Regions from separate parts of the Serratia sp. Res13-Sevr-LER1-36-b genome, predicted to be linked through region 4. Evidence: predicted binding sites of a transcription regulator. Region 4 holds the regulator's gene; each other region holds the start of a gene.
What was found. Region 4 encodes PurR, which represses purine synthesis genes. Its sites were predicted from a motif close to CANGCAAACGTTTGCNTG; they were not measured.
Positions count from the first base shown of each region.

Region 1: the regulator PurR is predicted to act here: its motif matches at 4,920-4,937, upstream of IMQ33_RS03895 (nucleoside-specific channel-forming protein Tsx).
Region 2: the regulator PurR is predicted to act here: its motif matches at 3,862-3,879, upstream of serA (phosphoglycerate dehydrogenase).
Region 3: the regulator PurR is predicted to act here: its motif matches at 4,987-5,004, upstream of pyrD (quinone-dependent dihydroorotate dehydrogenase).

Region 1 covers NZ_JADACK010000005.1:610,088-617,936, forward strand. Annotated here, with positions in the region: gene puuD (gamma-glutamyl-gamma-aminobutyrate hydrolase) at 1-222, opposite strand, end outside; gene IMQ33_RS03875 (glutamine synthetase family protein) at 459-1,877, shown strand; gene IMQ33_RS03880 (APC family permease) at 2,005-3,375, shown strand; gene yddG (aromatic amino acid DMT transporter YddG) at 3,468-4,361, shown strand; gene IMQ33_RS03890 (hypothetical protein) at 4,447-4,719, shown strand; gene IMQ33_RS03895 (nucleoside-specific channel-forming protein Tsx) at 5,098-5,976, shown strand; gene IMQ33_RS03900 (hypothetical protein) at 6,038-6,211, opposite strand; gene IMQ33_RS03905 (serine hydrolase) at 6,657-7,849, opposite strand, start outside.
Region 2 covers NZ_JADACK010000044.1:191,135-198,983, reverse strand. Annotated here, with positions in the region: gene IMQ33_RS24755 (Rrf2 family transcriptional regulator) at 1-196, shown strand, start outside; gene argO (arginine exporter ArgO) at 321-944, shown strand; gene IMQ33_RS24745 (oxidative stress defense protein) at 1,089-1,820, shown strand; gene IMQ33_RS24740 (LysR family transcriptional regulator ArgP) at 1,858-2,751, opposite strand; gene rpiA (ribose-5-phosphate isomerase RpiA) at 2,968-3,627, shown strand; gene serA (phosphoglycerate dehydrogenase) at 4,043-5,281, shown strand; gene IMQ33_RS24725 (5-formyltetrahydrofolate cyclo-ligase) at 5,327-5,935, opposite strand; RNA gene ssrS (6S RNA) at 5,988-6,171, opposite strand; gene zapA (cell division protein ZapA) at 6,213-6,542, opposite strand; gene IMQ33_RS24710 (YecA family protein) at 6,838-7,416, shown strand; gene pepP (Xaa-Pro aminopeptidase) at 7,507-7,849, shown strand, end outside.
Region 3 covers NZ_JADACK010000005.1:265,964-273,812, forward strand. Annotated here, with positions in the region: gene pepN (aminopeptidase N) at 1-512, shown strand, start outside; gene ssuB (aliphatic sulfonates ABC transporter ATP-binding protein) at 545-1,318, opposite strand; gene ssuC (aliphatic sulfonate ABC transporter permease SsuC) at 1,318-2,109, opposite strand; gene ssuD (FMNH2-dependent alkanesulfonate monooxygenase) at 2,121-3,269, opposite strand; gene IMQ33_RS02300 (sulfonate ABC transporter substrate-binding protein) at 3,285-4,250, opposite strand; gene ssuE (NADPH-dependent FMN reductase) at 4,261-4,839, opposite strand; gene pyrD (quinone-dependent dihydroorotate dehydrogenase) at 5,199-6,209, shown strand; gene IMQ33_RS02315 (cell division protein ZapC) at 6,367-6,915, shown strand; gene IMQ33_RS02320 (YcbX family protein) at 6,922-7,849, opposite strand, start outside.
Region 4 covers NZ_JADACK010000005.1:723,561-731,409, reverse strand. Annotated here, with positions in the region: gene rnt (ribonuclease T) at 32-712, shown strand; gene IMQ33_RS04440 (Grx4 family monothiol glutaredoxin) at 797-1,144, opposite strand; gene IMQ33_RS04435 (C40 family peptidase) at 1,554-2,369, shown strand; gene sodB (superoxide dismutase [Fe]) at 2,596-3,174, shown strand; gene IMQ33_RS04425 (YnhF family membrane protein) at 3,239-3,328, opposite strand; gene purR (HTH-type transcriptional repressor PurR) at 3,653-4,678, shown strand; gene punR (DNA-binding transcriptional activator PunR) at 4,735-5,655, opposite strand; gene punC (purine nucleoside transporter PunC) at 5,781-6,986, shown strand; gene cfa (cyclopropane fatty acyl phospholipid synthase) at 7,327-7,849, shown strand, end outside.

The DNA of each region.
Region 1 (7,849 bases), 110 kb from region 4:
CACATTACTGGGGCTGCCCGGCAGCAGGATGCCGTCGAGATGGGGCAGCAACTCTGCCAGCATTTCCGGCTCTGCCAGCGCGTGCGGCAGGGCGATCGGTAATCCTCCGGCAGCTAACACCGCATTTAGGTACTTTTCTTGCAAGGTCTGGGTGAGGTGCTGGTTTAACCTATACCTGCACATCACGACGCCGACGATTGGTCTGTTAAATATATTGCCCATGCTATCCCCTACAGGTTGTTCGAAATTATGACCGATAAGCCGTTTAATCGCCTTTTTTGTTCAATATTCACTAAATCTAGCAGTCGAATGGCCAATATTCAAACCAAAATTAACACTTGCAAAACATTTTTGTTGCATCTATGTTTCATTGGTGGACATTATATTGAGCAAGATGGTCAAAACATCGAAGCCAGTAAGTGTGAGAACCACAGACCAAACACAACGGCAGGTGAAACATGCAAACCAACATCGTAGAAGTCGAAAACTTTGTGCAACACAATGAAGAAAGGCGAAGTAGCACGTTCCAGCGCGAAGTGAAGAAGTATCTGGAACGTTATCCGTTAACCCAGCATATCGACGTATTGCTGACCGATCTCAACGGCAGCTTCCGCGGCAAGCGCATCCCGGTAAGCGGGCTGGGTAAACTGGAGAAGGGCTGTTACTTCCCAGCCTCGGTGTTCGCGATGGATATTCTTGGCAACGTGGTGGAAGAGGCAGGTTTGGGGCAGGAAATGGGTGAGCCGGACCATATTTGTGTGCCGGTAGCCGGAACCCTGACGCCATCGGCGGCCGATCCGCAATATCTGGGCCAGGTACTGCTCACCATGCTGGATGAAGATGGTACTCCCTTTGACGTTGAACCGCGCAATGTGCTGAACCGAGTGTGGCAGCGTTTGCGTCAGCGCGGGTTATTCCCCGTAGTAGCGGTAGAGTTGGAGTTCTATCTCATCGATCGCCAGCGCGATCCGGAAGGTTATCTACAGCCCCCATGTGCCCCCGGCACCCAGGAGCGTAACACCCAGAGCCAGGTCTATTCGGTAGACAACCTTAACCACTTTGCCGACGTGCTGAGCGAAATCGACGAACTGGCCCGCTTGCAAGGGCTGCCGGCCGACGGTGCGGTAGCGGAAGCGTCACCGGGCCAGTTTGAGGTTAACTTGCATCACACCAATGATGTGTTGCAGGCCTGTGACCATGCCCTGGCGTTAAAGCGGCTGATACGCATGGTGGCAGAGAAGCACCATATGCATGCAACCTTTATGGCCAAGCCTTACGAGGAACATGCGGGCAGCGGTATGCATGTGCATATCAGCATGCTGGACAAGCAAGGTAACAACGTCTTTGCCGATGCGGATGGTGAAGACTCCACGCTGTTGAAGCAGGCGCTGGCTGGCATGATCGCCTTGATGCCTGCCTCTATGGCGCTGCTGGCACCCAACGTCAACGCCTACCGCCGCTTCCAGGCGGGGATGTACGTTCCCACCCAGGCATCCTGGGGCCATAACAACCGCACCGTAGCGTTACGTATTCCCTGTGGCGATCGCGACAACCACCGCGTGGAGTATCGCGTGGCGGGGGCCGATGCCAACCCTTATCTGGTGATGGCAACCATTCTGGCCGGGATTGTCTACGGCCTCGACACTCAGTTACCGCTGCTTGAGCCAGTCACCGGCAACGGGCTGGAGCAAGAGGGGCTACCGTTCCCGATCCGTCAGAGCGATGCGCTGTATGAGTTCGAACACCAGCCGGTGCTCAATGCGCTGCTGGGCGAACGTTTCAGCCACGTCTATCTGGCCTGTAAGACCGATGAGCTGGAGCAGTTTGAGCGGCTGATCACCGAAACCGAAATCGAGTGGATGCTGAAAAACGCCTGACGTCCTCAGCCCGATCCTACCGCGCGCCGGCGCATTCCCGCGGGCTACCTGTGGCCTGGCGAAGCCGTGCGCGACGGTGATGACTTCTTCCAACTTGGCGTACAGGACGCCGGTGAGGAATAACCCAATGACGATAAGTGCCATCGACGATAATGGCGCGGGCAAACCGCAACTGCGCAAGACATTGAAACTGTGGCAAGTGGTGATGATGGGCCTGGCCTATCTGACGCCAATGACGGTGTTTGACACCTTCGGTATCGTTTCTGGCGTGACGGACGGGCACGTTCCGGCGTCCTACCTGTTGGCATTGGCCGGGGTGCTGTTTACCGCCATCAGCTATGGCAAGCTGGTGCGCCAGTTCCCGACCTCGGGCTCGGCTTACACCTACGCGCAAAAGGCTATCAACCCGCACGTGGGTTTTCTCGTTGGCTGGTCATCACTGCTGGATTACCTGTTTTTGCCGATGATCAATACGCTATTGGCCAAAATTTATCTTACGGCCCTGTTCCCAGAGGTCCCACCGTGGATCTGGGTGGTCGGGTTTGTGATCCTGATCACCGCCATCAACCTGAAAAGCGTCAGCCTGGTGGCAAACTTCAACACCCTGTTTGTGGTGGCGCAGGTGGCGATTATCGTGGTGTTTATCTTCCTGGTGGTACGGGGGTTGCACAATGGCGAAGGGGTTGGCCAGGTGTGGAGTCTGCAACCCTTTATCAGTGAAAACGCCCATCTATTGCCGATCATTACCGGCGCTACCATCCTGTGCTTTTCGTTTCTGGGTTTTGACGCCGTCACCACGCTGTGTGAAGAAACGCCTGATGCCGCCCGGGTGATCCCCCGCGCTATCTTCCTTACTGCACTCTATGGTGGGGTGATCTTTATCGCCGTGTCGTTCTTTATTCAGCTGTTCTTCCCAACACTTGAGCGTTTCAAACAGCCGGATGCGGCACTGCCGGAAATCGCGCTGTATGTGGGTGGCAAGCTGTTCCAGTCCATATTCCTGTGCATCACCTTTATCAACACCCTGGCTTCTGGCCTGGCTTCCCATGCCAGCGTGTCCAGGCTGCTGTATGTGATGGGGCGCGATAATGTGTTCCCGGAAAAATTCTTTGGTTACGTGCATCCTAAATGGCGCACGCCAGCGCTTAACGTGCTGTTGGTTGGTTTGGTGGCGTTATCGGCATTATCCTTCGATTTGGTGACGGCCACAGCCCTGATTAACTTTGGTGCTCTGGTGGCCTTTACCTTCGTCAACCTTTCGGTGATCAGTCACTTCTATATTCGTCAAGGGCGCAATAAGAGCTGGAAAGACCGCTTCCATTACCTGATTTTGCCGCTGGTGGGAGCGCTGACGGTAGGGATCTTGTGGCTGAACCTGGAAAAAAGTTCCTTGACCATGGGGCTGCTGTGGGCGGCGCTCGGGTTTGGCTATCTTGCCTATCTCACCCGTCGTTTCCGCCAGCCTCCTCCGCAGTTGGAGCGCCAGCCTCAGCAGTAAAGGTATGGGCGCAGCGTTGCGCCCTTTCTTTTTCCCCGGTAGGGCAGTAGAGTAAAAAACCGCACAAAAATAACCAATTGGATCCTACGCTAATGCCTCCGTTGTCTGCTTCCCATAAAGCTACCTTGCTCGGCCTGTTGGCCATTGTGTTATGGAGCAGCGTGGTTGGGCTGATCCGCAGCGTCAGTGAAGGACTGGGGCCGGTAGGCGGGGCGGCGATGATCTATAGCGTGGGCACGCTGTTTCTGCTGGTGGTGATGGGCATTCCCAAGCTGCGCGAGTTCCGCCGTTCCTATCTGATCCTCGGCAGCCTGCTGTTTGTGCTGTATGAGATTTGCCTTTCGCTGTCGTTGGGCTTTGCCAGCAACCGCACACAGGCTATTGAGTTGGGGATGATCAACTATCTTTGGCCCTGTTTTACCGTATTGATGGCCATCCTGTTCAATGGGCAAAAGGCCAAATGGTGGGTTGTGCCTGGTTTGTTGCTTTCCCTGTTCGGGATTGGCTGGATCATGAGTGGCAGCGGCGGTTGGTCACCAGCGCAAATGCTGGCCAACGTGCGCAGCAATCCGTTGAGTTACGGGCTGGCATTCAGTGGTGCGGTGATTTGGGCCATCTATTGCAACGTGACCAAGAGGATCGCCCAGGGCAAAAACGCGGTGGTGCTGTTTATCTCGCTGACCGCTCTGGCACTGTGGCTGATTTATCCTTTCAGTAATGAAAGCGGCATGCACTTTAGCCTGCCGGTTGTGGTGGCGTTGCTGTGCGTGGGGACGGCGATGGGGGCTGGCTATGCTGCTTGGAACGTTGGGATCCTGCATGGCAATATGACGCTGCTGGCGACCGTATCTTACTTTACCCCGGTGTTGTCATCGGTATTTGCCGCCGTGGTACTCAGCACCGCACTGACCCTCAACTTCTGGCAGGGGGTGGTGATGGTAACGCTAGGATCGCTGATTTGCTGGCGGGCCACCCGCGCCGACTGAGGCCTATTTTTTACCTGCGCAGGCGGCAGAATAATGAATTTCGAGCTAATCTCAAGGTAAGTGTTCTGCCAGAAGGAACGGGAAAATGAGAAAAGATATTCAATTTATTCAGCAGCCAGCGCTAAATGGCCATAGTTTCAGCACCGGCGATATCGTTCGTCTAACCACCGCTAACCTGCCGCATGAATACCAGTTGGATGTGATGATCCTGCGCCGTGACGATAAGCTGATCCATGGCTCGGTAGTCGTGGCCTCGCCGAAAGTCGATATCCCGGTCAGCCAATGGGAAATTGCCACGGGTGATGAGGTGGTATTCCGGCAAGAGAACATTGCCAAAGCCGTACCTGGAGCCCGCTGATAAAACCAACCGGTCCGCCACATAAGGGGCCCGCCAGCCACTAAGCCGACATAAGCGTCGGCTTTTTTACGCGCTTTTTAACCCCAGGTTAAAATTTGGTGTTGAACACAAAGACACCAAAAATCGTCGTTTGAAATTTACCGACATGATGAAAATCACATCAAAAATGTTTTGCACTGCAATTTATTTTATAAAATGAGAACGCAATCGATTACGCGATGGTAAAATGCCTAACTGGATCACAGATTATTACAGCGAGAGCTTTCTATAATGCGCACGGCAACCGGCAATAGGTAACCGTTTGTTTACAGCAGGCGTCGCCAGACTCATATCATTCTAACGGGCAGGGAATTGGCCCACTCAGCATGTGGTAATAAAATGAAGAAAATAGCTCTCGCAGCAGGTGTGCTTCTCTCCGCGTCTTTCAGCCCCGCTTCCATGGCGGCAGAAAGCAAAGACAGCCAGTATCTTTCAGACTGGTGGCATCAGAGTGTCAACGTAGTAGGCAGCTACCATACCCGCTTCGGGCCGCAGCTGAACAATGACGTGTATCTGGAGTATGAAGCCTTTGCCAAGAAAGACTGGCTGGATTTCTATGGTTACGTGGATGTGCCAAAATTCTTCGGCACCGGTAACACCCCAAACCGTGGTATCTGGGATAAAGGCTCACCGCTGTTTATGGAGATCGAACCGCGCTTCTCCATCGACAAACTGACCGGCACCAACCTGGGCTTTGGGCCGTTCAAAGAGTGGTATTTTGCCAACAACTACATTTACGACATGGGGCGTAACAACGCCTCCCGTCAAAGCACCTGGTATATGGGGCTAGGCACCGATATCGATACCGGTCTGCCGATGAGCCTGTCGATGAACATTTATGCCAAATACCAATGGCAGAACTATGGTGCATCCAACGAGAACAGCTGGGACGGCTATCGCTTCAAGGTGAAATACTTTGTGCCGTTGACCGAAATGTGGGGTGGCAACCTGAGCTATATCGGTTTCACCAACTTTGACTTTGACTCCGATCTGGGCAGCGACAACTTCGTAGTGGATGGCCGCCAGGCGCGTACCAGCAACTCTATCGCCTCCAGCCACATTTTAGCGCTGAACTACGATCACTGGCATTACTCCTTCGTGGCTCGTTACTTCCATAACGGTGGTCAATGGAATGATGGGGTGGATATCGGTACGCCGCAGGGGCCAATCAAGTCTACCGGCTGGGGTTACTACCTGGTTGCCGGTTATAACTTCTGATTTTCCGTGGTATCAGAAACAGGAAACCCCGCACTGGCGGGGTTTTTTTTCATCATTACAGCTAACTTTCCGCGGGTAAATGTTTAACCGGCATAACCAATTTACCCTTGATAACGTAGCACTCATTGTCGATCCACTTGAGGATTTGCTCACGGCTGACACCTTCAAATTGCGCATAGCGATAAATATCACCATTGAAGTGCAGCTGGATGTACTCCATCAACGTCATGTGCATGGTTATAACTCCTAAACGCCCAGAAATAGCGGTGTCGCCACGCTGAGTGGTTGAGCTTTTCAAGGCCTAAAGGTAAATTATTCGCAACAAAACAGCAACAAAAAAGACTAAAAAGTGGCGTTGTAGTAGTGAAAAGTAGTAAAAGAACTCCCGCACGGGACGGCGGGAAATTGAGTAGTATCATTTATCGATGACATAAGATGGTTTTTGAGGTGCAACGAAAAAGAGCAGGTTTACTCATTTTTGAGGCCCACTAAAATTACTGAATGGCTTATTTTGCCGCAAGAAAAATCTACGGCATTTGCTCGAATATCATGAGTAGTTTTGAGCGTGAACAATTTTTTGTCTGATGGCCACGATCTATTTTTTAATAATTAGCGTGAATGATACACCGCCCTGCTAGGCGGGCGCAGCATGCGGCGCCCCTACAGAGCACGGCGAACCTTTACGCACGGGCGCTGATGTTCTTTTTGAACGTAAGTACCCGGCTGCGGCTGGCGATCAGATCGACCTGGTAACCACGGAAATACAGACAAAACCGATTCAGGTTGGGCCCATCGTTGCTTTCAACCAATATCCGCCCGTCCCCCAGCGAACTCAGGGTGCCGGTTTGCACCGCCGGGCCGACCCCGATGTGGATCTGGTTGCCGCAAATTTCGAATGCGGTGCGATATTGTGGGTGATACCATTGCCCTTGAACCTGCTTGAGACAAACCGTTTCGCTAGCCACAGGCAGAAAGCGGCGTGCAACGTGGCCAACTTCACCTTCTACGGCTTCACCCGTCCACTTAAGGCGCATTGGTTGATGGGCCGAGAGCGATACCGCATAACCGTCTTCACTTTGATACAGCGGTTCGTTGGTGCCCAGATAAGCCACGTTGCCCCCTTTAACTTCCAACCAATAGGGTTCCGCCCGGGTGGCGTAGATGCCATCTGGGATCGCCGTGCTGCGTTGGGGCAGTGGTTCATTCAGCAGCGCCGCCATCACCTGTAAAATGATGGCAAAGCTGTCACAATCCTCACGGTTGGCGACCAGCAGGACACCCGCTTGCCGGTCTGGCGCTAGCAGAAAATAGGTCTTATAACCGGCATGAGAACCGCCATGGCCCAGCAATGTCTGGCTGCCAAGTGGCGTTTGCGCCAGCCCTAGTCCGTAATGGCTTATTTGACCCTGACTGAGCCGACGCGGGGCACTTAGCTGCGTCAGGATCCCTTTACCAGGGCCTTTATTGGCCAGCAGGCATTGTAACCAGCGGGTGAGGGCGTTGGCGCTCCCTGTCAGGCTGCCAGAGGCGGAGAGATGCAAACCGGCGCTGGTCTGCTGCCAACCGTTGCCCGTGTGCCAATAGCCTGGAGCTAGCCCAGGCACCACATCAAACCAGCTCTCGGGGGCTTGTAGCTGTACGTCCAGAGGGCGGGCCAGATGCTGCTGAACCAGATCATTAAAAGCGTATCCTTTAGTCTTCAACGCCGCCTCTACCAGACGATAGCCTGTATTGGTGTAGGTGATCTCACTGCCCGCCGGGTAGTTGAGCCGGGTTAAACCATGGATAAAATCCATCACTGGCTGGGCCTCACTGACGGTGTTGACCGAGACGCCAAGCAGCCCCAACGTTTGCCGAATATCAGGTAGCCCGC
Region 2 (7,849 bases), on a different contig from region 4:
TGATGCAGCTGCGCCCGACTGGGCCTGTGAAGGCATTTGCGGCGTACGCCAGGTGATGAATATTGCCCAGCAACGTATGGAAGAGGCGCTATCACAACATACCGTGCTGGATCTGGTGCGGCGGATGTTGAGAAAGGCGCCAGATGTCTTCCCGATTCAGATTGAAGAGTGGATCGATCATCGCCGTAACGATTGAGCATTAGCATTACTGATGCCTGATTAGAAATATCCATTTCCCCTAATAATTTTCTCTTCGTATGATGCGCGTGTTGAACAGCACACGCCGCTTTCCCGGCGCTGATATTGCCAGAAGGAACACCATGTTAGCCATCTATCTGCAAGGCTTTGCCTTGAGCGCCGCGATGATCCTGCCGCTTGGCCCACAAAACGTGTTTGTGATGAACCAGGGGATCCGCCGCCATTATCATCTGATGACCGCCTCGCTGTGCGCGTTGAGCGATATCATTCTGATTTGCGCCGGTATCTTTGGCGGTAGCGCCTTGCTCAGCAGTTCACCGATGCTATTGGCGTTGGTGACCTGGGGCGGCGTTGCTTTCCTGCTGTGGTACGGCTGGGGGGCTTTCCGTACCGCGTTTAGCCAACATCTGGAGCTGACAGCGGCGCAAGAGATGAAGCAAAACCGCTGGCGCATTGTGGTGACCATGTTGGCTGTCACCTGGCTGAACCCGCACGTGTACCTCGATACCTTTGTGGTGCTCGGCAGCCTGGGAGGGCAACTGACGCCAGACATTCGATCCTGGTTTGCCCTTGGCGCGGTCAGTGCTTCGGTCGTCTGGTTCTTTGCCTTGGCATTGCTGGCCTCATGGCTGGCTCCGTGGCTGAAAACCCTGACGGCACAACGGATTATCAACGTTCTGGTCGGGCTGGTGATGTGGGTCATTGCACTGCAATTGGCCTGGCATGGGCTAACCGCTAATTGGTAATAATCGGCCGTAGGAGCGAGCCGGGCGCAGCATGCGGCGCCCCTACAGCCCGATTAGCCCTTATATTTGTCACTAATCCGAATTCCAAGGGCGGCAGGATGTGTTAGCTTTGAAGGCAAGCATTTAGTCATTCAAGGAGACACTGTGAAGCTTAAAGCATTGGCCATGGCCGCAATGATTGGATTAGGCACGTTACCTCTGGCGCTGCAGGCAGCAGAAGTACCTGAAGGGCCGCATGTGGTCACTTCCGGTACGGCCAGCGTGGACGCCACCCCGGATATTGCTACGCTGGCGATCGAAGTCAGCGTCTCTGCCAAAGATGCCGCCCAGGCGAAAAAACAGGTTGATGAACGCGTAGCGCAGTATTTTGACTTCCTGCAGAAAAACGGCATTGAAAAGAAAGATATCAATGCGGCCAACCTGCGTACTCAGCCAGAATATGACTATCTGAAAACCGGTGAATCGCAGCTGAAAGGCTACCAGGCCGTGCGCCAGGTGCAGGTAACCTTGCGCCAGTTGGATAAACTCAACGAGCTGTTGGACGGTGCGCTGAAATCGGGTTTGAACGAAATTCGTGCGGTTGAGCTTGGGGTAGCCAAGCCAGAGGTTTATCGCGAGCAGGCTCGTCAGAAAGCGATTGAAAATGCCACTCAGCAAGCCGCTTCGTTGGCGCAGGGCTTTAAGGCCAAGCTGGGGCCGGTGTACAGCATTCGCTATCACGTTGCCAACTACCAGCCGATGCCGGTAGCTCGCATGTTTAAAGCCGCTTCTGCGGCACCGGAAAGCGATGCCGCTCAGACTTACGAGCAGCAAAGCATTCACTTCGACGATCAGGTGGACGTGGTGTTCGAGCTGAAAACCAACGCCGCGCAGTAAGCAATCTCTTGCCTGGGCGCGGCGTCATGCTGCGCCTTTAATCCTGCCTTAACACCTGATGCCCATGCGACAGCAGCGCATCGGTGACCTTACGCATCATGCGGCTTTCCGGTGCAAAGCGGTGCCAGAACAGCATACGGCGCTGGAACAGGCCCGGTGTCAGGTCGATCAGTTCTCCGCTGGCCAGCTCTCTCTCAATCTGCAAATGCGGGATCATACAGCAGGTGGTGCCTTGCCGTGCCAACTGAACAAACGCCTCTGACGAGTTAACGATATGGCAGGGAACGCTGCCCGGCGAGAGATCGAAGTTCTGCTGTAAAAACGCCTGATGCATATCATCGAGATGATCGAATGCCACCGCTGGTGCCTTCAGCAGGGCAGAACGGGTCACGCCATTAGGGAAATAGCGTTCGGCAAAGGCTTTCGAGGCGACAAAGAGATAATCCAGCGCGCCCAACCGATCGACCAGGCAGCTCGGCAGCGGCTGCGGCTGGATACTCACCGCACCCACCACTTCGCCCCGGCGCAGACGTTCCTGCGTGCGGGTTTCGTCTTCCACCTGCAAATTCAGGCGTACCGGAGAATCGGCCAGCACCGGCTTTAGCGCCGGTAACAGCCAGGTTGCCAGGCTGTCGGCGTTGACCGCCAGTGACAGCAACAGCGGCGTATCGACCCCATTGTCATTCCCTAACCACTCCTCTTCCAGCAGTTCGACCTGATGCAGCAAGGCCAGCAGTTTTTGACCCTGCTCGGTTGGGCGCGGTGGCACGGTGCGTACCAGTAGCGGTTGGCCGAACAGGTTTTCCAACTGTTTGATGCGCTGGGATACCGCCGATTGGGTGATGCAAAGTTTTTGTGCCGCGCGCTCAAAGCCACGCTCACGGATCACCGCGTCCAGCGCTTGCAGCGTTCTATAGTCTGGGCGTTTCATCGGAGAGAAGATCCCTTTTAGTAAGTTGATTCAGGCACTATGCCACATTTTTGCACTTTCTCAGGTGAAAAAATCCCGCCGCTCTTTTCAGAGCGGGCGTCGTAGGGAGGAGCAGAAATGTGCGTCAGGTTAAATAAGTGTGTTTTAGCCTAAGTTGCCGTCAGTGATTTACCCTATAATACGCACACGTTTTCGTACATAGGCAATGAACACATCATGACTCAGGATGAACTGAAAAAAGCGGTAGGCTGGGCAGCATTGGAATTCGTGAAGCCTGGCACTATCGTGGGCGTGGGCACCGGCTCGACTGCGGCTCACTTTATCGATGCGCTGGGTTCGATCAAACACCAGATCGAAGGTGCGGTATCCAGCTCAGACGCGTCGACCGCCAAGCTGAAAAGCCTGGGGATCCACGTTTTCGATAGCAATGAAGTGGATTCGTTGGATATCTACGTTGACGGTGCCGATGAAATCAACGGCCACATGCAGATGATTAAAGGCGGTGGCGCAGCGCTGACCCGCGAAAAGATCATTGCTGCCATTGCCCGTCAGTTTATCTGCATTGTCGATTCCACCAAGCAGGTTGATGTGCTGGGTAAATTCCCGCTGCCGGTAGAAGTGATCCCGATGGCTCGCTCCTACGTGGCTCGTGAACTGGTCAAGCTGGGCGGCCTGCCGGAATACCGCCAGAACGTCGTAACCGATAACGGCAACGTGATCCTGGATGTGTACAACCTGGAAATCCTCGATGCCATCGCGTTGGAAAACAAAATCAACGGCATTGCTGGCGTGGTTACCGTTGGCCTGTTTGCCAACCGTGGCGCGGACGTCGCGTTGGTTGGCACGCCGGATGGCGTAAAAAAAGTGGTCAGATAATCTGGCCGTAAAGCGGTGAGCCTGCTGACAAAGTCTCAGCCGGTTCGCCGCTTTTTACTGGCTTACGGTCCGCCACGCATAATTCTTGTCTTAAAATATCTTTTCTTAAAACGGGCGAATTTGGTGACATATGTCACATTCCGTTAATAACCTCCGTTAAGCTTCTGCCTAAATCTTTCCCAATGGCATTTTCCACCAGAAACCATCGACATCACTGAGCCTTGTGCTAACGGGCAGGCAATCGTTTGTATTGCCGGGCGCGTTATTTTTGTTATGTTGGAGGGACGTGCTGTTGATTTTGGGTTGCTGCCAGTGTGGTGGCAATTTGAAAGCTATCCCCGTCGTGTGGTTTAAAGGATGACGGGTATAAAGGGGAAAACAGCCGCTTCTGAAGTCTGAACATAGGGTCGGGTAAATGGCAAAAGTATCATTGGAGAAAGACAGGATTAAGTTCCTGTTGGTAGAAGGGGTTCATCAGAGCACCGTGGATAACCTGCGTGCTGCCGGATATAGCAACATCGAATATCACAAAGGTGCGTTAGACACCGAAGCGCTGAAGGCATCGATCCGTGATGCACACTTCGTGGGTATCCGATCGCGCACGCATTTGTCCGAGGAAGTCTTCGCGGCCGCAGAGAAGCTGGTTGCGGTGGGCTGTTTCTGTATCGGCACCAACCAGGTTGATTTGAAAGCGGCGACCAAACGCGGCATTCCGGTGTTTAACGCGCCTTTCTCCAATACTCGATCCGTGGCCGAAATGGTGCTGGGTGAGCTGCTGTTGATGCTGCGCGGGATCCCAACGGCCAACGCCAAGGCACACCGTGGCCAGTGGCAGAAACTGGCCGTGGGCTCGTATGAAGCGCGGGGCAAGAAGCTGGGGATCATCGGCTATGGCCATATCGGTACTCAGCTCGGCATCCTGGCGGAAGGCCTGGGGATGAAAGTGTTCTTCTACGACATCGAGAACAAGCTGCCGCTGGGTAATGCCCAACAGGTGCGCCATCTGTCCGATCTGCTCAATATGAGCGACGTGGTCACGCTGCACGTGCCGGAAACGCTGTCGACCAAGAACATGATCGGCCCCGAAGAGCTGGCGCTGATGAAGCCAGGTGCGATCCTGATCAACGCCTCACGCGGCACCGTGGTGGATATCCCGGCACTCTGTAACGCCTTGGCGAGCGACCATCTGGCCGGTGCGGCAATCGACGTGTTCCCGGAAGAGCCTGCAACCAACAGCGATCCGTTCAATTCTCCACTGTGCGAGTTCGATAACGTGTTGTTGACGCCGCATATCGGCGGTTCAACCCAGGAAGCGCAGGAGAACATCGGTGATGAAGTAGCTGGCAAGCTGGCGAAGTATTCCGATAACGGCTCAACGCTGTCTGCGGTCAACTTCCCAGAGGTGTCGCTGCCAGCACATGGCCCGAACGCCAGCCGTTTGCTGCATATTCATGAAAACCGCCCAGGCATCCTGACGCAGATTAACCAGATCTTCGCTGAAGAAGGGGTGAACATCGCGGCCCAGTATCTGCAGACCAGCTCGGAAATCGGCTACGTGGTTATCGATATCGAGGCGGAAACTGAACGTGCTGATGCAGCGTTGCAACGTATGAAAGCGATCGAAGGGACCATCCGCGCCCGCTTACTGCTGTAATCGGTAACCGACGGAACACCAAGGCCGGAGCAATCCGGCCTTTTGCTATGCGGAGATTGGCCAGGCCCAGGTTTGTGATGGGGTGATAATCTCTGGCAGAGGGATATCCCATTGCTCCACCGGCAGGGCGCTAACTTGTTGGCAATCGTGCGCAATCCCCAGCGGATAGGGGCCTGCGTGTTGCCAGTTTTGTAAGGTGCGATCGTAAAACCCGCCGCCCATCCCCAGACGTTGCCCTGCCGAATCGAAGGCGACCATCGGCGTCAATACCACATCCAACAGTGACACAGGTAAGACGTGGCGGACATCGAGCGCTGGCTCAAGGATTTTGAAGCGGTTACTCACCAGCGGCGTTTGCGCAGTGTAATGCAGGAACAACAGGTTACCAGGGCTGAATGGATGCAAAACGGGCAGATAAACCCGTTTACCCAGCTGCCACAGCCGCTCGATCAGCGGGCCTGTATCTAGTTCGCCATCAAAAGAGAGAAACGCCGCAATGTGTCTGGCTGCCTGAATGCGTGGATGTTGCGCAATATTGCTGGCCATTTGCTGGGCGAAATCATGCTGTTGAGCGGGCGTTAAGGCACGGCGTCGTTGGCGTATTTCGTTACGGATAAGTTGGCGTTGCTGAGCGAACTGAGGTTGCAAAGACATAGTGTTAGGTTCGCCAGTAGTGGTGAGTTAACACACTGAAAACGCAGGTGAAGGGATCTCCGAGATGCCGTCGCAGGCTGTAACCCTTGAACCCATGGTTCAAGGTGAACGTGCTGTCACAATCTTAAGGCTTCTCGGACGGGCCGAGCATGCACACCGATCGTGGATCATCACATTCTGTTGGTACTAAATATCGGCTCAGGGGACTGGCCCGCTGGCAAACATCTCAGAGAAATTTTTCACTCATTGCCGGAGCCTTCAACTCCAGCAACTTAAGTTATTCGAATTGTGCATCCTGACGTTCAGAGATGCGACCCTGTTCAAGCAGCGCTTGTTCAATGGTCTGTTGCAGCATACGAATTCGTTGTTCCATATTGGCCGCATAGTCACGCGTTTTCAAGCGTTCTTGAGCAAGTTCGTGACAGACGTTCAATGCTGCGATAAATACGAGTTGCTCTGTATTTGTGACTCTAGTGCGAACTTTAAGATCTTGCAACCGTTGGTTAAGATCTTCTGCTGCCATGTTCAACGCATCTTGTTGTTCTGGCGGGCAATTGACTCTTAACGAGCGGCCAAAAATTTGAATATCTACCGGTTGTGCAGACATGCCACCTTCCTGCCTAAATTTCGCGCCAGCACCGGTCAGCCATTGCCGGGCCACCGAAGCGGGCGCCACTATATATACCTGGGTACCAAGATTCAACACTTTTTCAGTACCTGGTTGTAATCTACCGCGCCTAACATTACCAAACAAAAAACGGTTGCAAAATGCGTATTTACCGTACGTTTGCCCGGACTGCGCTGATTATAACTAGCCACTGAGGTGTTGCCTCAACTGGTATACCAACGGACCTTGGTGGTAGCATAACACGAACTTATCCTGCCAACGATGACGAATGCGCATGTCTATACAGAATACATTTCCAAGTTACCAATCTTTGACCGTGGCTCTTAACCAGCAGGCGGTTGCTTTGACCGCAGCCGAGATGCACGGTTTGATCAGTGGCCTGCTGTGCGGTGGCAACCGTGATGCCAGCTGGCAGACGCTGGTGTTTGATCTGACCAACGAAGGCATTGCCTTCCCGCAGGCGTTGAGCCAACCGTTACAGCAACTGCATGAAATCACCCGTGATACGCTGGAAGATGACGAATTCATGTTCCAACTGATGATGCCGGAAGGCGAAACCGTCAGCGTGTTTGACCGTGCGGATGCCTTGGCGGGTTGGGTAAACCACTTCCTGTTGGGGCTGGGCATGATGCAGCCGAAGCTGGCGCAGGTGAAAGATGAAGTGGGCGAGGCAATCGACGATCTGCGTAATATCGCTCAACTGGGTTATGACGAAGGCGAAGACCAGGAAGAACTGGAACAGTCGCTGGAAGAAGTGGTGGAGTACGTGCGCGTTGCTGCGCTGCTTTGCCATACTGAATTTACCCGCCAGAAACCGACGGCCCCGGAAATTAAAAGGCCAACGTTGCACTGACCGGCGGATCCCACGTCCGTTGGCCGAGAGCGCTGATAACCCCTACTGACTGCGTTCAGCAGGTGGCATAAACCGATTTCAGGAGATGTGATGACCCAGCAGGAATTCCATAAACGCCGTCAGGCTTTGTTGGCACAGATGGCTCCGGCCAGCGCGGCAGTGATTTTCGCCGCACCGGAAGCGACGCGTAGTGCAGACTCTGAATATCCTTACCGTCAGAACAGTGATTTCTGGTATCTGACCGGTTTCAACGAGCCGGAAGCGGTGTTGATCCTGGTGAAGAGTGATGAAACTCATAACCACAGCGTGCTGTTCAACCGTGTACGCGATCTGACGGCAGAAATCTGGTTTGGCCGCCGTTTGGGTCAAGACGCGGCTCCGGCCAAGCTGGGGGTAGACCGCGCGCTGGCCTTCGACGAAATCAACGATCAAC
Region 3 (7,849 bases), 460 kb from region 4:
AACAGTTCCAGCAGGCCGACAACATGACCGATTCGCTGGCGGCACTGGCAGCGGCGATGGGGGCACAGTTGCCTTGCCGTGATACCTTGATGGCCGAGTTTGATGAGCGCTGGCATCACGATGGTCTGGTGATGGACAAGTGGTTCATCCTCCAGGCCACCAGCCCGGCGGCAGACGTACTCGGTAAGGTGCGTGCGCTGCTGCAACACCGTTCATTCAGCCTGAGTAATCCAAACCGCACCCGCTCGCTGATTGGTGGGTTTGCCTCGGCTAACCCGGCGGCGTTCCATGCGGCAGATGGCAGTGGCTATCAGTTCCTGGTAGAGATCCTCAGCGATCTGAACAAGCGTAACCCACAGGTTGCCGCGCGGCTGATTGAACCACTGATCCGCCTGAAGCGTTATGATGCCTCTCGTCAGGCGTTGATGCGTCAGGCGCTGGAGCAGTTGAAAGGGCTGGAGAACCTGTCTGGCGATCTGTTTGAGAAGATCACCAAGGCGTTAGACGCATAAAAAGCAAGGGGACGGCATTTGCCGTCCCCTGATTAGTTAGCCACCTGGCGGGAAGTCCCAACGGCTTGCGGTGGTGCCAACACTCTTGCCAATACTTCTGCTTCCAACTCCGCCAGCTTTGCCGAACCTTTGCGGCGTGGCCGAGGCAAATCAATAGTCAGATCCAGCCCAATACGTCCCTCTTCGATTAACAGCACCCGATCGGCCAGTGCGATCGCCTCACTAACGTCATGCGTGACCAGCAGTACGGTGAAGCCATGCTGTTGCCATAGCGTTTCGATCAGCCCCTGCATTTCAATACGGGTTAACGCATCCAGTGCCCCTAAAGGTTCATCCAACAGCAACAGCCGTGGGCGATGGATCAACGCACGGGCCAGGGCGACACGCTGTTTCTGCCCGCCAGACAGCGCGGCTGGCCATTCATTGGCACGATCGGCCAGCCCAACGGTGGTTAACGCCTGCAATGCAGCATCACGCCAGTTGCCGCGCAGGCCAAGCCCCACGTTATCGATCACCTTTTTCCACGGCAGCAGGCGAGCATCCTGAAACATCAGACGGGTATCGTCTTTGGCGTGGCTGAGCGGGGCATTCCCACTCAACAGTGTCCCGCTGTTGGCCGTTTCCAGCCCTGCGAGCAGGCGTAATAAGGTGCTTTTACCACAGCCGCTACGGCCAACCACGGCCACAAACTGGCCTGCGGTGATGCGGAGTTGCAGATCGTCCAACACGGAGCGGCTGCCATAACGTTTGGCGATGCCTTCCAGCGTAATGGGGGTGCCTTGCGGAATACGAGTCGGGGCCGTCATTATGCTTCTCCTGATTTCAGTTGATAGGCCGGATGCCAGCGTAACCAGACACGTTCGAGCAGTTGTGCGCAGGCATCGGCCAGTTTGCCGAGCAGGGCATACAGAATAATGGCGACCACCACCACATCGGTCTGTAGAAATTCACGGGCGTTCATCGCCAGATAACCGATGCCCGAGTTGGCAGAGATAGTTTCGGCGACGATCAGCGTCAGCCACATAAACCCGAGGGCGAAACGCACGCCGACCATGATCGAAGGCAACGCGCCGGGTAGTACCACTTGCGTGAACAGGCCAAAGCCGCTCAGGCCGTAGCTGCGCGCCATTTCCAGCAGGCCACGATCGATATTCTTGATGCCGTGATAGGTATTCAGATAGATCGGGAATAGCGTACCCAGCGCCACCAGGAAGATTTTGGCGGACTCGTCAATGCCGAACCACAAGATCACCAGCGGGATCAGAGCCAGATGCGGCACGTTACGGATCATCTGTACCGAGCTGTCGAGCAGACGTTCTCCCCAGCGGGACAGGCCAGTAATGAATCCCAGCACCAGGCCAATGCTGCCACCGATACTGAAGCCAATCAGCGCGCGCCAACTGCTGATGGTCAGGTGTTGCCACAGTTCGCCACTCTTGGTCAAGGCCCAAAAGGCAGCCACTACGGCGCTCGGCGCGGGCAAGATACGGTTAGATAACCAGCCAGCCTCAACGGCGGTCTGCCAGCCAATCACCAGCGCGACCGGCAAAGCCCAGGGGGCCAGCCGATGCAGAATTTGTTGTGCACCGATCGCCATCACTGTTCTCCTCAGCTTTGTGACACTTTTTGTGGGACATAGATATTGGCGACCACTTCGCCCTGCGGCTTGATCGCACGCAGCTGGGTCGGTTGTTCGCTGGCCGCCAGATCGAGATGCGGGAACAGCAGTTCACCTACGCGATAGGCCTCTTCCAGATGCGGGTAACCGGAAAGAATAAAGGTATCGATACCCAGATTGGCATATTCCTGAATACGCTCAGCGACCGTCGGACCATCGCCCACCAGCGCCGTGCCTGCACCGCCACGCACCAGTCCGACACCGGCCCACAGATTAGGGCTGATTTCCAGATTGTCTTTCTTGCCGCCGTGTAAGGCCGCCATACGCTGTTGGCCAACGGAGTCGAAGCGGGCAAAGGCTTTCTGCGCATCCGCAATGGTTTGATCATCGAGGTTGGCGATCAAACGCTCGGCTGCCTGCCAGGCTTCTGTGGTAGTTTCGCGCACGATGACGTGCAGGCGAATACCGAAGCGGACTTTACGCCCCAGGGCAGCTGCTTTAGCTCGTACTTCCTCTATTTTTTCTTTCACTTGGGCAGGGGGTTCTCCCCAGGTCAGATACAGTTCGACCTGCTCGGCTGCCAGATCCTGTGCCGCCTCTGAAGAACCGCCAAAATACAGCGGTGGGCGAGGTTGCTGCACCGGGGGAAACAGCAGCTTGGCGCCTTTCACCTGAATATGCTTACCGGCGAAATCGACGGTTTCACCTTCCAGCACTTTGCGCCACACATGGGTAAATTCGGCGGAGGCCTCATAGCGTTCGGTGTGGTTAAGGTGCAAACCTTCCGCTGCCAGCTCTTCCGGATCGCCACCGGTCACCAGATTGAAGAGGGCGCGGCCATTGGAAAGGCGATCCAGCGTGGCGGCCTGCCTGGCTGCCAAGGTCGGGGAGATGATGCCAGGGCGAAGGGCCACCAGGAATTTCAGCCGTTGCGTGACCGGAATTAATGACGCGGCAACCAGCCAAGAGTCTTCGCAGGAACGCCCCGTTGGGATCAGCACGCCGCCGAAACCGAGCCGGTCAGCAGCCTGGGCGATCTGCTGAAGATAACCGTAATCGACCGCACGTGCCCCTTCCGAACTTCCCAGATAGTGGCCATCTCCGTGAGTCGGTAAAAACCAGAATACGTTAATGCTCATAGGGTTCTCTCCTGATTATTGTGCGGCTGGATGCCAGACGCGTTGAGAAATATCGACCTGAACCGGAACCAACCGGTTGGCGAAAAAGAGATCGGCGGTTTTTTGCTGGGCAGCAATGGTGGCGTCCCCTAAGGGTTTGATGGCCGTTGGCGGGCGATGATCCAGATAGCTGGCAATCACCGCTTCCGGTAAGCCCATCGCCTTGGCCAGCAGGGTAATGCTCTGCGCCCGATCGCTATGCGTCAGCGCATCGGCCTGGGTCAGCACCGCCAGCACCTGCTGGATGAACGGGCCGTTGGCTTCGGTATAAGGGCGAGCGGCCAGGTAGAAAGAGCCGGTCTGGTTCAATTCGCTGCCATCGGTCAATACCCGCACACTGCCTTGCAGCAACGCGGCAGAATAGTAGGGATCCCAGATCACCCAGGCATCGACGTTGCCCTGTTGGAAGGCTGCTCTGGCATCGGCGGGCGTCAGATAAACCGGTTGGATATCGGTAAACTTGAGGCCGTCCCTTTGCAGTGCCCGCAGCAGCAAGTTGTGTGAGCTTGAGCCTTTCTGGAAGGCTACTTTGTGGCCTTTCAACTCGGCGACGCGGTGAATCGGACTATTTTCCGGCACCAGGATCACTTCCGCCTTGGGTTTTGGCGGCTCTACGCCGACGTACAGCAGGTCGGCCCCGGCGGCTTGGGCAAAGATTGGCGGGATATCGCCGGTGCTGCCCAGATCGATGCTGCCGACGTTCAGCGCCTCTAGCATCTGTGGGCCCGCCGGGAATTCGATCCAGCTGATGTGGGTGGCAGGAAAGCGTTGTTCCAGCAACTGATGGGTTTTGGCCAACACCAGACTCACTGAACCTTTTTGGTAGCCGATACGAAACTGAGCAGGCGCGTTATCTTGTGCGACAGCGGTATTGATCAGCACCAGCGTCATGATGGCGGCCAACGCACCGGTGTTAAGCCAACGGCGGAAAGAGAGCGGCATGATGATGTCCTTAGGCGGTTTGCCGGGTTAACAGAGAGGCGGCGGTGTTTAGCACCGGCGGTTTACGGCGGCTGAGCGCCAGATAAAAACTGTCCAACGCTTCGTTCAGGCGCGCGGCCACCCCATCGGATAGCTGGGCCTGTTCACCGTTAAGCACTATCTGGCCGTCATCGGCAAACACGCCGTGCAGCACCTCCTGAGCTTTCAGCGCCGTCAATACTGGCTTCAACGCATAGTCCACCGCCAGCATGTGGCCGATGGAGCCGCCGGTGGCCAGCGGTAGAACCACTTTGTGTTCCAGCGCTCGTTCAGGAAGCAGATCGAGTAAGGTTTTCAGCGCGCCAGAAAACGATGCCTTATAAACCGGCGTGGCGACCAATAGGCCATCCGCAGCGGCCAGTTGCGCGGCGAAGGCTTTGATGTCAGGGCTGTTAAAATTGGCGCGTAGCAGGTCTTCCGCCTGGAAATCGTGCAGGGTATAGGGGATCACTTCCACCTGCTGTTGTTGCAACCAACGTTGGCTCAGCTGTAACAGCGCCGCCGAGCGTGAGGGGAGCCTTGGGCTGCCAGCCAGAGAAATAACGCGCATCGCCACTCCTTATATCGAAAAGTTATCAATGTTAAATTAATGTTCGAAAAGTGTTTTAAAGCTAACAGCAAAAGGGGGTGATTTTTAAATCTCATTTTTTGATTTTGATATGCGTAAAGAGGGAAAAGCGGGGAAGTAGCTCCATACAAGGGAAACGATTGCGCTAAACGCGCTTTTTTTTGCCTTTAATCAATTCCAATTGGCGAGGGGATACCGGATAATACGCCCCCGGTCGACAGGCCTATTCTGCTGACTTGAGGTTGTCGCTAAATAACCGCAACACCTGTATCCCCATCAGGCACAGCGATTTACTTGCGACCTCAAGTCAGCAGGATATCACCGGGAAATCAGGAGAGTACATGTACTACCCCATCGTCAGGAAAGCCTTGTTCCAGCTCGATCCCGAGCGCGCACACGAATTGACCTTCAGTCAACTGCGCCGTATTACCGGCACCCCACTAGAGTTTCTTATCCGTCAGTCGGTGCCGAGCAAACCGGTGAGCTGCATGGGGCTCTCTTTTAGCAACCCATTAGGGTTGGCCGCCGGTCTGGATAAAGACGGCGAGTGCATTGATGCCTTTGGCGCGATGGGCTTTGGCTTTGTTGAGGTCGGTACCGTTACACCGCGTCCGCAAGCGGGCAATGATAAACCGCGTCTGTTCCGCCTGGTCCCGGCCGAAGGGCTGATCAACCGCATGGGGTTCAATAACCACGGCGTAGACAATCTGGTTGAAAACGTTAAAAAATCCCATTTTGGCGGCGTGCTGGGGATCAATATCGGCAAGAATAAAGACACGCCGGTCGAGCAGGGAAAAGACGATTATCTGATCTGTATGGATAAGGTTTATCCGTATGCCGGCTATATCGCGATTAATATCTCATCACCCAATACCCCGGGATTACGATCCTTACAGTATGGTGAAGCGTTGGACGATCTGCTAGCGGCGATAAAAAATAAGCAGGCCCAATTGCAGGCTCGCCATCACAAATATGTGCCGGTTGCGGTAAAGATCGCGCCGGATCTTTCAGAGGAAGAACTGATCCAAATAGCGGACAGTTTAGTGCGTCATAATATAGATGGGGTCATTGCCACCAATACCACCCTCGATCGTAAACTGGTTCAGGGATTGAATTACTGCGATCAGGCAGGGGGATTAAGTGGCCGTCCGGTACAGTTACGCAGCACCGAAGTGATCCGTCGTCTGTCGCAGGAGTTGCAAGGGCGCTTGCCGATTATCGGCGTTGGTGGAATTGATTCCCTGACGGCGGCGCGGGAAAAAATGGAGGCCGGGGCAACTTTGGTACAAATTTATTCCGGTTTTATCTTCCACGGACCGCGTTTGATTAAAGATATCGTTACCCATATCTAATATTTTGCCTTTCATTTTCGACCGGGGGTTTATTTCTGCCCCCGGCTCGTCTATATTTTGTTCGGTAGCGGAATTATCCGATGTTTAAGCAACCTTTCTGGTGATAAAATCGCCCTTTGCGTAATACTGCGTTGGCATGTGGTGAGAAGGATAAGTAATGAAGATAAAACCTGATGACAATTGGCGTTGGTATTTTGACGCTGAGCACGATCGACTGATGCTCGATTTAGCCAATGGTATGATCTTCCGTTCACGCTTTCCGGCAAAAATGCTAACCCCGGATGCCTTCGCTGAATGCGCATTCTGCGTCGATGATGCGGCGCTTTATTTTGATTATGAAGAACAGTGCAAACAGATAAAGCTCAGCCATGAACAACGTGCCGAGTTGGTATTAAATGCGCTGGTGGCCTTTCGTTTTCTTAAACCTCTGATGCCCAAGAGCTGGCATTTTGCTCAGCAACACTATCCGCTACGCCCTAAAAATGGCGAGTTGGCGGCGGTGAAGGTGATGGATAGCGGTGTCGATGCGCGTCTGCTGGTGGTGGAAGCCGGGGATAATGCCAGCCTGTGCTTGCTGGCACAAAATCAGCTGGTGTTGGCTGGGCGAACCATGGTGCTGGGGGATGCGATAAAAGTGATGCACGATCGCCTAAAGCCTTGCATCCCAGATGAACAGTCTGCCCCGGCTTACGACAGGGCAGTGTAATAAGCGTTACGCCAGCTTCACATCGCTTTTAGGAATACAGCTGCAACAGAGAATAGTGCCGTTGGCGGCCACTGCGCTTTTCTTTAGCGGTGCAACTTCGCCCTCCACCAACGTTATCTTGCAACTGCCGCACAGGCCAGCACGGCAGGAGTAAGGGATGCGAATGCCTTGCTGCTCCAACTGCTCTAACAAGATCTGCTGGTTATTACCGGCAAACACCTTTCCTTGATATTCAATGCTCACGCTGGTGGTGCTGTCCTGCGGTGCTTGCAGGCTTTCGACGACCTTGCCAGCCCCATAAGGCCGCGGCGGTTTGGTTGACAACACTTCAACGCTATCGCCGACGCGGATAATACCGCTGTTACGGGCAATCATGTTTTGGCCAAAGTCGACGTCGCCATTATCGGCAGTGCGGAACTGTTGCAGCGTACTCAACGGCTCGCCGCTCGGGTGTTTGCGTCCACGCTCCACGCTGACCGTAGTCAATACGCAGCGGCTGCAGGGTTTCACCAGATCGAACATCACGTCGCCGACGCGGATCACCTGCCAACCATCTTCTGCCCAGGCCGGGCTACCGGTCACCACCAGGTTCGGGCGGAACTGCTCCAGCCTGATGCTGCTTGGGCAACGTTGTTGCAGATCCTGGAACGAGGCTTCATTAATCAGCAGATAAGGGTAACCGTCGGCAAAGGAGAGCGGAATTTCCGGGTGCTTCTTTACCCTACGGGTTAATTCAGGCCCAAGCCAGCGCAGCTGTACCTCGCGCTGAAAATAACCGCTTAACCAACTGTTGATGGCCACCGGCGCGATCAACGCGGTGAAATGGTTGCCCCACACCTCGGTCGGCTGCGCATCGGGGGCGAAATCAATGAAGCGGATCGCCGCACTTTCACCGTCCGGTGCGGTCAGAAACAGGCCATCGGCCAACAACGCC
Region 4 (7,849 bases):
TCCGCTGCACCAAGACAAGAAATTTGTCATAATGCGCGCTGAATTCGCTAAAGATAAGAAACTGATGGCCGAAAAAAGTGATCTTAACGCCCTGAGTGGCCGTTTCCGTGGGTTTTATCCCGTTGTTATTGATGTGGAAACCGCCGGGTTTCATGCTCAGACCGATGCGCTGCTAGAGATTGCCGCCGTCACGCTGAAAATGGATGAAAATGGTTGGTTGCAGCAGGATGAAACGCTGCATTTTCATGTAGAGCCGTTTGAAGGGGCGAACCTGCAACCGGAAGCGCTGGCCTTTAACGGTATCGATCCACATAACCCACTGCGTGGCGCAGTGAGTGAATATGATGCGCTGCATGCGATTTTCAAAGCCGTGCGTAAAGGCATTAAGGATCAGGGCTGTAACCGGGCAATCATCGTGGCGCATAATGCCAACTTTGATCACAGTTTCCTGATGGCCGCCGCCGAGCGCGCCAGCCTGAAGCGCAACCCGTTCCACCCGTTCGCCACCTTTGATACCGCTGCGCTTAGTGGGCTGGTATTGGGGCAGACGGTGCTGGCCAAAGCCTGTATTGCCGCTGGCATGCCGTTTGACAGCAGCCAGGCGCACTCAGCACTTTATGATACCCAGCAAACCGCCCAGCTGTTCTGTGAACTGGTCAACCGCTGGAAACGTCTCGGTGGCTGGCCGATTGCCAACGTTGAATCGCAATAGCTTGCAGGCAAACTGACAGACATAAAAAAATCGGGCGGCACTGTTAAAGGTGCCGCCCGATTTTATTTGGAAAACCCTGTGCCATTAAGGCTGCTGGTCTTCCTGATCTTTATACTTCTCTGCCGTTTCTTTGATCAACGGCTGCAGTTCACCACGCTGGTACATCTCGATGATGATATCGCAGCCGCCAACCAGTTCGCCATCGACCCACAGCTGCGGGAAAGTTGGCCAGTTGGCGTACTTTGGCAGCTCGGCGCGGATGTCCGGGTTTTGCAGAATATCAACATAGGCAAAACGTTCGCCACAGGCTGAAAGCGCCTGCACGGCCTGAGCGGAGAAACCGCAGCTTGGCAATTTCGGTGAGCCTTTCATATACAGCAGGATCGGGTTGGCAGAAATTTGCTGCTGAATTTTTTCAATCGTCGTCATTATTGCTTCCTCAAGCCACATCATGGCTACAACATGCATCACACTGGCTATTGTAGCGGCAGGACCGGTGCCAAAAAACGCCATCTTTTGCAGGGACATTCTCTGATTGCCTCAGCAAAAGCGGCCGTCACAACGAACCGGTTAAAACATGGCCCCAGAATAACATTTTTAATCGGGACGTTTCACTATTATATTTGCGCTGCTCAATCCCGGAGAGCAATAAGCCAACCACATGATCTTTGTCGTTTTTTTAGGCACCAGGCGTTTGATTTTGCAACAATAAAAATGCCATTAACGTTTTCTCACAATATGGATTAGTATTTATGAGATCCACGCTGTTTTATAGGGTGAATTTCGGGAATACTGTGACTCATTCGATTTCTGTTTCGGAGCCAAGGTTGGTAACGTCGATATGCGGTTAATTATTACACTTTTTGTGCTGCTATTTACGCAGCTCTTCTTCAATTTGGCGCACGCTGCGCCACAGGCACGTGTTTCTGCCGAGCAGCGCAAGAGTCACGTTAATGAAGCACGGCCAGACGACCGCAAGAAAAAGAAAGCGGAGAAAGCCAATAAAAAAGTGAAGGCAGCCACCCCTCCGAAAACGCTAAAAACCAAACCAGCAACCTTAAAGACCGCCAAAAAAACCACCAGCGTTAAAACCAAAAGCCAGGTAACCAAAACGGCCAAGCTCAAAGTGACTCCGCCTAAAAAAGGCTATAAAAAAGGCTATGGTCGCCATCGTGAAGAAGGCAAAGCTACGGCAAAACTGGCAGGCCGCGAAAAACCGTTGAAACTTTCCGCCGCCCATAAAAAACGTTATCAGCACGCCAAGCAAACCGCCATGGCCAAGCTGATGGGGCAAATGGGTAAACCCTACCGCTGGGGTGGATCTTCACCTGGTACAGGATTCGACTGCAGTGGGCTGATTTATTACGCGTACAAAGACGTCGTGAAAATCAAAATGCCGCGTACCGCCAACGAAATGTACCACCTGCGTGATGCAGCGCCGATCAAACGTAATGAGCTGGAGAAAGGCGATCTGGTGTTCTTCCGCATCAACAACCGTGGCACCGCCGATCACGTTGGCGTCTATCTTGGTAACGGTAAGTTCATCCAGTCACCGCGCACCGGTGAAGAAATTCGCATCAGTCAGTTGGATAACGACTATTGGCAGAACCATTACATTGGCGCCCGCCGCGTAGTGACCCCGACCACCATTCGTTGACCTAGCACGGCTGAGCCAGCTGCTCAGCCGTGCCTTACTCCCCCAAAAATCAAAAACCGCTGCGACTTTAATCAATCAGCCACTTGGCACACTTTGGATGTTCTTTTCGCTCGGAAAGTTGTTAAGATTAATAACCATAACAAAAGTGGTGCAATTGCGTTTTTTCGCCCTCGGCCCCACGGCCCAAAGCGTCGGAGAGGCGTATTGTCTATAAAAGGAGAAAGCAATGTCGTTTGAATTACCTGCATTACCGTATGAGAAAAACGCTCTCGAACCGCACATTTCCGCAGAAACGCTGGAATACCACTATGGCAAGCACCATAACACCTATGTGGTTAACCTGAACAATCTGGTGAAAGGCAGCGAGTTCGAAGGCAAATCCCTGGTCGAGATCGTCAAGACCTCCACCGGCGGCGTGTTCAACAACGCCGCTCAGGTCTGGAACCACACCTTCTATTGGCACTGCTTATCACCGCAAGGTGGTGGCGAGCCAACGGGCGCAGTGGCAGAGGCCATCAATAAGTCATTCGGCTCCTTCGCCGCCTTTAAAGAGCAGTTCACCGATGCCGCCGTGAAAAACTTCGGCGCGGGCTGGACCTGGCTGGTGAAAAAAGCGGACGGTAGTCTGGCGATCGTCAGCACCTCGAATGCGGCAACCCCGCTGACCGGCGCAGACGTTCCGCTATTGACCGTTGACGTGTGGGAACATGCTTACTATATCGACTACCGCAATGCGCGACCAAAGTACCTGGAAAACTTCTGGGCGTTGGTGAACTGGGCGTTCGTGGCAGAAAACCTGGCTTAACGGCGGGTGGCTAGCTAATAATAAGGCGCAGCATCAAGCTGCGCCTTTGTTTTTCTGCTGCGGATCAGTTCAATGCGGCAATAAAACTGAAAGCAATAATCATTGCCAAAGCACCCACGGTGGTGAGTAATGACATCTTCAAATTGGTATCCATATACAACTCCCTCTCAGATTGGCTTTTCCAGAGCATAAGCCACACAGTTTATACGTCAAATCATTTTCCCACAGTCCGTGATTAAAATCTTGTTTTGATTTCCCCGCTGATAATTACCGATTAGCTCTTCCACTTTTCTTCAATTTGCGACAAAATCCGCAGTTCACTACTGCGTACCGATAAACTGCCCCTCCCTGTTCAAGCGATTTACGACTTCAGCACTAAAAACTCAGTTTTCGCTTATCTGGGGAAGGATCTACGTAGGCAAACGATTAACATCATACTTACATGCTGTAACATGTGGGTTTAGGAGTCATTTTTTACATGGCAACGATTAAAGATGTGGCCAAACGCGCTGGCGTTTCTACCACTACCGTATCGCACGTTATCAATAAAACGCGTTTCGTCGCCGAAGATACCAAAACGGCCGTTTGGGCCGCCATCAAAGAGCTGCACTATTCACCCAGCGCCGTAGCCCGCAGTCTCAAGGTCAATCACACCAAATCGATCGGTTTGCTCGCCACCTCGAGCGAGGCCCCCTATTTTGCCGAAGTGATCGAAGCGGTTGAAAACAGCTGTTACAGCAAAGGCTATACCCTGATCTTGTGTAACTCGCACAATAATCTGGATAAACAGCAAGCCTATCTGGCGATGTTGGCGCAAAAGCGCGTCGATGGCCTGCTGGTGATGTGCTCAGAATATCCAGATCAGCTACTGGGCATGCTGGAAGATTACCGTAATATTCCCATGGTAGTGATGGATTGGGGTACCGCGCGCGGAGACTTCACCGATACCATTATCGACAATGCCTTCGAGGGCGGTTACCTGGCAGGCCGCTACCTGATCGAACGTGGCCACCGGGACATCGGTGCCATTCCTGGTCAACTGGCGCGTAATACCGGTGGAGGTCGCCACCAGGGCTTTCTGAAGGCCATGAAGGAAGCCAACATCGAAGTGCGCGAAGAATGGGTCGTGCAGGGGGATTTCGAGCCTGAATCTGGCTACAAAGCCATGCATCAGATCCTGTCGCAAAAGCATCGCCCAACCGCCGTTTTCTGTGGCGGCGATATTATGGCCATGGGGGCGATTTGCGCCGCCGATGAGCTGGGGTTGCGTGTACCGCAGGATATCTCGGTTATTGGTTACGACAACGTGCGTAATGCCCGCTACTTCACTCCCGCTCTGACCACCATTCACCAGCCTAAAGAGCGCCTGGGCGAGATGGCCTTTACCATGCTGTTAGATCGCATCATCAGCAAGCGTGAAGAGTCGCAGGTGATTGAAGTGCATCCAAAACTTATTGAGCGTCGCTCCGTGGCAGATGGTCCTTTTGTCGATTACCGCCGCTAAGTCCTATTTCTTAACCCATATTTCTCCGTAGGGGCGCCGCAATATGCCGCGCCCGATTAATCACCCGGCCCCTCTTCACTGAGCCATTCCTGATTCAGCGTTTCGCTGTCGCCAAGATAGTCCAACAGCCAGGCCATGGCCGGAGACTGGGCGTTTTGCTGCCAGGTCAGGCAGCAGGCGCTGGGCGGGAAAGGCTCATGCAGTGGTAACACCACCAGTTCGCCACTTTGTACCAACGGCAATACTCGATGCGCGGGCACCATGCCCACACACAGCCCGGCACGCAAACAATCTACCGCCGAAACCCAGTCCGGCACGGTCAGCCGCCGCTGGTTGTCCAGCGACCAGGTCACCCGCTTGGGTAAATTGCGCGAAGTATCCTCCAACAGCAACGAGGGATAAGGCCGTAGTTGATCGTCGCGCAGCTTTCCTTGCAAGGCGGCGAGCGGATGTTTAGCATGTACTACGCAGAGCCAATTCATAAAACCCATATCGCGAAAGGCAAAACCGCCGCCGACCGGCACCGCCCGCGTTGCACCAATGGCCATCTCAGCGCGACCATCGACCAGTGCATCCCACACGCCGTTGAATACTTCAGGCTGCACTATCAGTTCTACGTCGGGGAAATGGCGATAAAAATCCAGCACCAGTTGGCGGCTGCGCTGAGGTTTGACGATCAGATCGACCGCAATCCGCAATTGCCCGCGCCAACCGTTGGCCACCTGCTGACACTGTCGTCGGGTATCGAGCATTTTTTTGATAACAACCCGTGCTTCTTTAACAAACAGCGCCCCCGCTGGCGTGAGTTCCACATCGCGGTGACGGCGTTCAAACAGCGGCACCGCCAGCCATTGCTCCAGTTGGCGCACCGTATAGCTCACCGCCGAGGGAACGCGATGCAATTCCTGCGCCGCTGCGCTGAAACTACCGGTTCGCGCCACCGCATCTACCACATCGAGTGAATATTCAGACCACATAACTTTGCCTTCAAATTTTTTAACAGCACCTTGCAAATATTACCGTTTCACAAGCAGAGATCCAGCCGTATACACTTGCCGGCGCTTCAAAACCTGCGACAACATAATTTTAACGAGAAATAGCAATGCGAAATTTTGGATTTATGTTCTACCTGGCCGGCCTAAGTATGTTGGGCTATCTGGCTACCGATATGTACCTGCCCGCCTTTGGGGCCATGCAGCAGGATCTGCAAATCTCCGCTGGGGCGATCAGCGCCAGCCTGAGTATCTTCCTGGCAGGCTTTGCCTTCGCCCAGTTGCTGTGGGGGCCGCTGTCTGACCGCATTGGCCGTAAGCCCGTGTTATTGATTGGCCTGGCACTGTTCGCCGTCGGCTGTCTAGGTATGCTGTGGGTCGAAAACGTGGCACAACTGTGGTCACTGCGCTTTATCCAAGCCATTGGCGTGTGTTCCGCCGCCGTCACCTGGCAGGCGATCGTGGTTGATCGTTACCGCGATGGCAAAGCCAACCGCGTTTTCGCCTCCATTATGCCGCTGGTCGCACTCTCTCCGGCGCTGGCCCCGCTGCTAGGCGCCTGGTTGCTCAACCATATGGGATGGCGGGCCATCTTCGCCGTGCTGTTGGGGATTACCGCCCTGCTGCTGATCCCCACCTTACTGCTGAAAGACCGTAGCAGACTGGTACCTTCCGCCGATAAAAAGCCCAGCCTTGGCTTTATGCAGATCTTGAAATCCCCGGTCTTCAGCGGCAACGTGATGGTTTTTGCCGCCTGTTCTGCCGGCTTCTTCGCCTGGCTGACGGGCTCACCCTTTATCCTCGGCGATATGGGGTATAGCCCTAACGATATTGGCCTAAGCTATGTGCCACAAACGCTGGCTTTCTTATTGGGGGGTTACAGCTGCCGTAGCGCCTTAAATCGCATTTCTGGCAAAACCTTGTTGCCATGGCTGCTGGTAGCTTATGGCATCAGCATGGTAGCACTGTATCTGATTGCCACCCTGAGCGAACCGACGTTGACCACACTGTTGATCCCGTTCTGCTTTATGGCATTAGTTAACGGTGCCAGCTATCCTATTTTAGTGGCCAATGCGTTGATGCCCTTCCCCAACAACAGCGGCAAAGCCGCTGCGCTGCAAAACACGCTACAGCTGGGATTATGTTTTATCGCCAGCCTGTTGGTTTCGGCATTTATCGCCCAACCGCTGTTAGCCACGGTTACCGTAATGGTTGCTACCGTATTTTTAGCAGCCTTGGGCTATCTGATGCAGCGTGGGAAAGGAACGGATGAAACGCAGGTAACACGGCAGGAGCGTGTCGACTCCGTGTCATAATTATCTCTGTAAATAGTCACTTAATGAAAATTCTTGCCGAGCGCGATTTGCAGTTGAGTCTACGCCTCGGCAAGCCTATACTCAAAAACGACCTTTTAGAATAACAGTTATACTAAGCTCTTATTGCAGCAACTGCTGCGTACGTGGATGGCATCACACTTTATTTAAGGTTGCATTTACCCGCGTCCTTTGACGCAGGGAGTCTCTTAAATTTCCTCTGTTCAAGTCGAATTTCAGACACCACGGTGAATTTTTACCGTAGGTATACGTATGTCCCTGTAGAAATTGGCTACATTAAATTCTGCAGGATCATAAGTCAGAAGAAGGTGATGGAGAAGCTATGAGTTCATCGTGTATAGAAGATCTGAGCATCCAGGATAACCATTGGTATCGTATCGCTCATGAAATGCTTAGCATGGCCGGTATTGAAATCAATGGTTCACGCCCTTTCGATATTCAGATCAATAATCCCAATTTCTTTAAACGCGTACTGCAAGACGGCTCTCTGGGGCTGGGCGAAAGCTATATGGACGGTTGGTGGGAGTGCGAACGGCTGGACATATTTTTTCAGCGGGTTGTCGCAGCTGGCCTGGAAAAGAAACTGCCCCACCACCTGAAGGATATCTTGCGTATTGCCGCCGCCCGCCTGACCAATCTGCAATCCCAAAAACGCGCCTGGATCGTTGGCAAGGAGCATTACGACCTGGGTAACGATTTGTTTACCCAGATGCTGGATCCCTATATGCAATATTCCTGCGGCTATTGGCAACAGGCCACGACGTTGGAAGAAGCGCAAGAGGCCAAGCTACGGCTAATTTGCGAAAAACTGCACCTGCGGCCTGGTATGCGGGTATTGGATATCG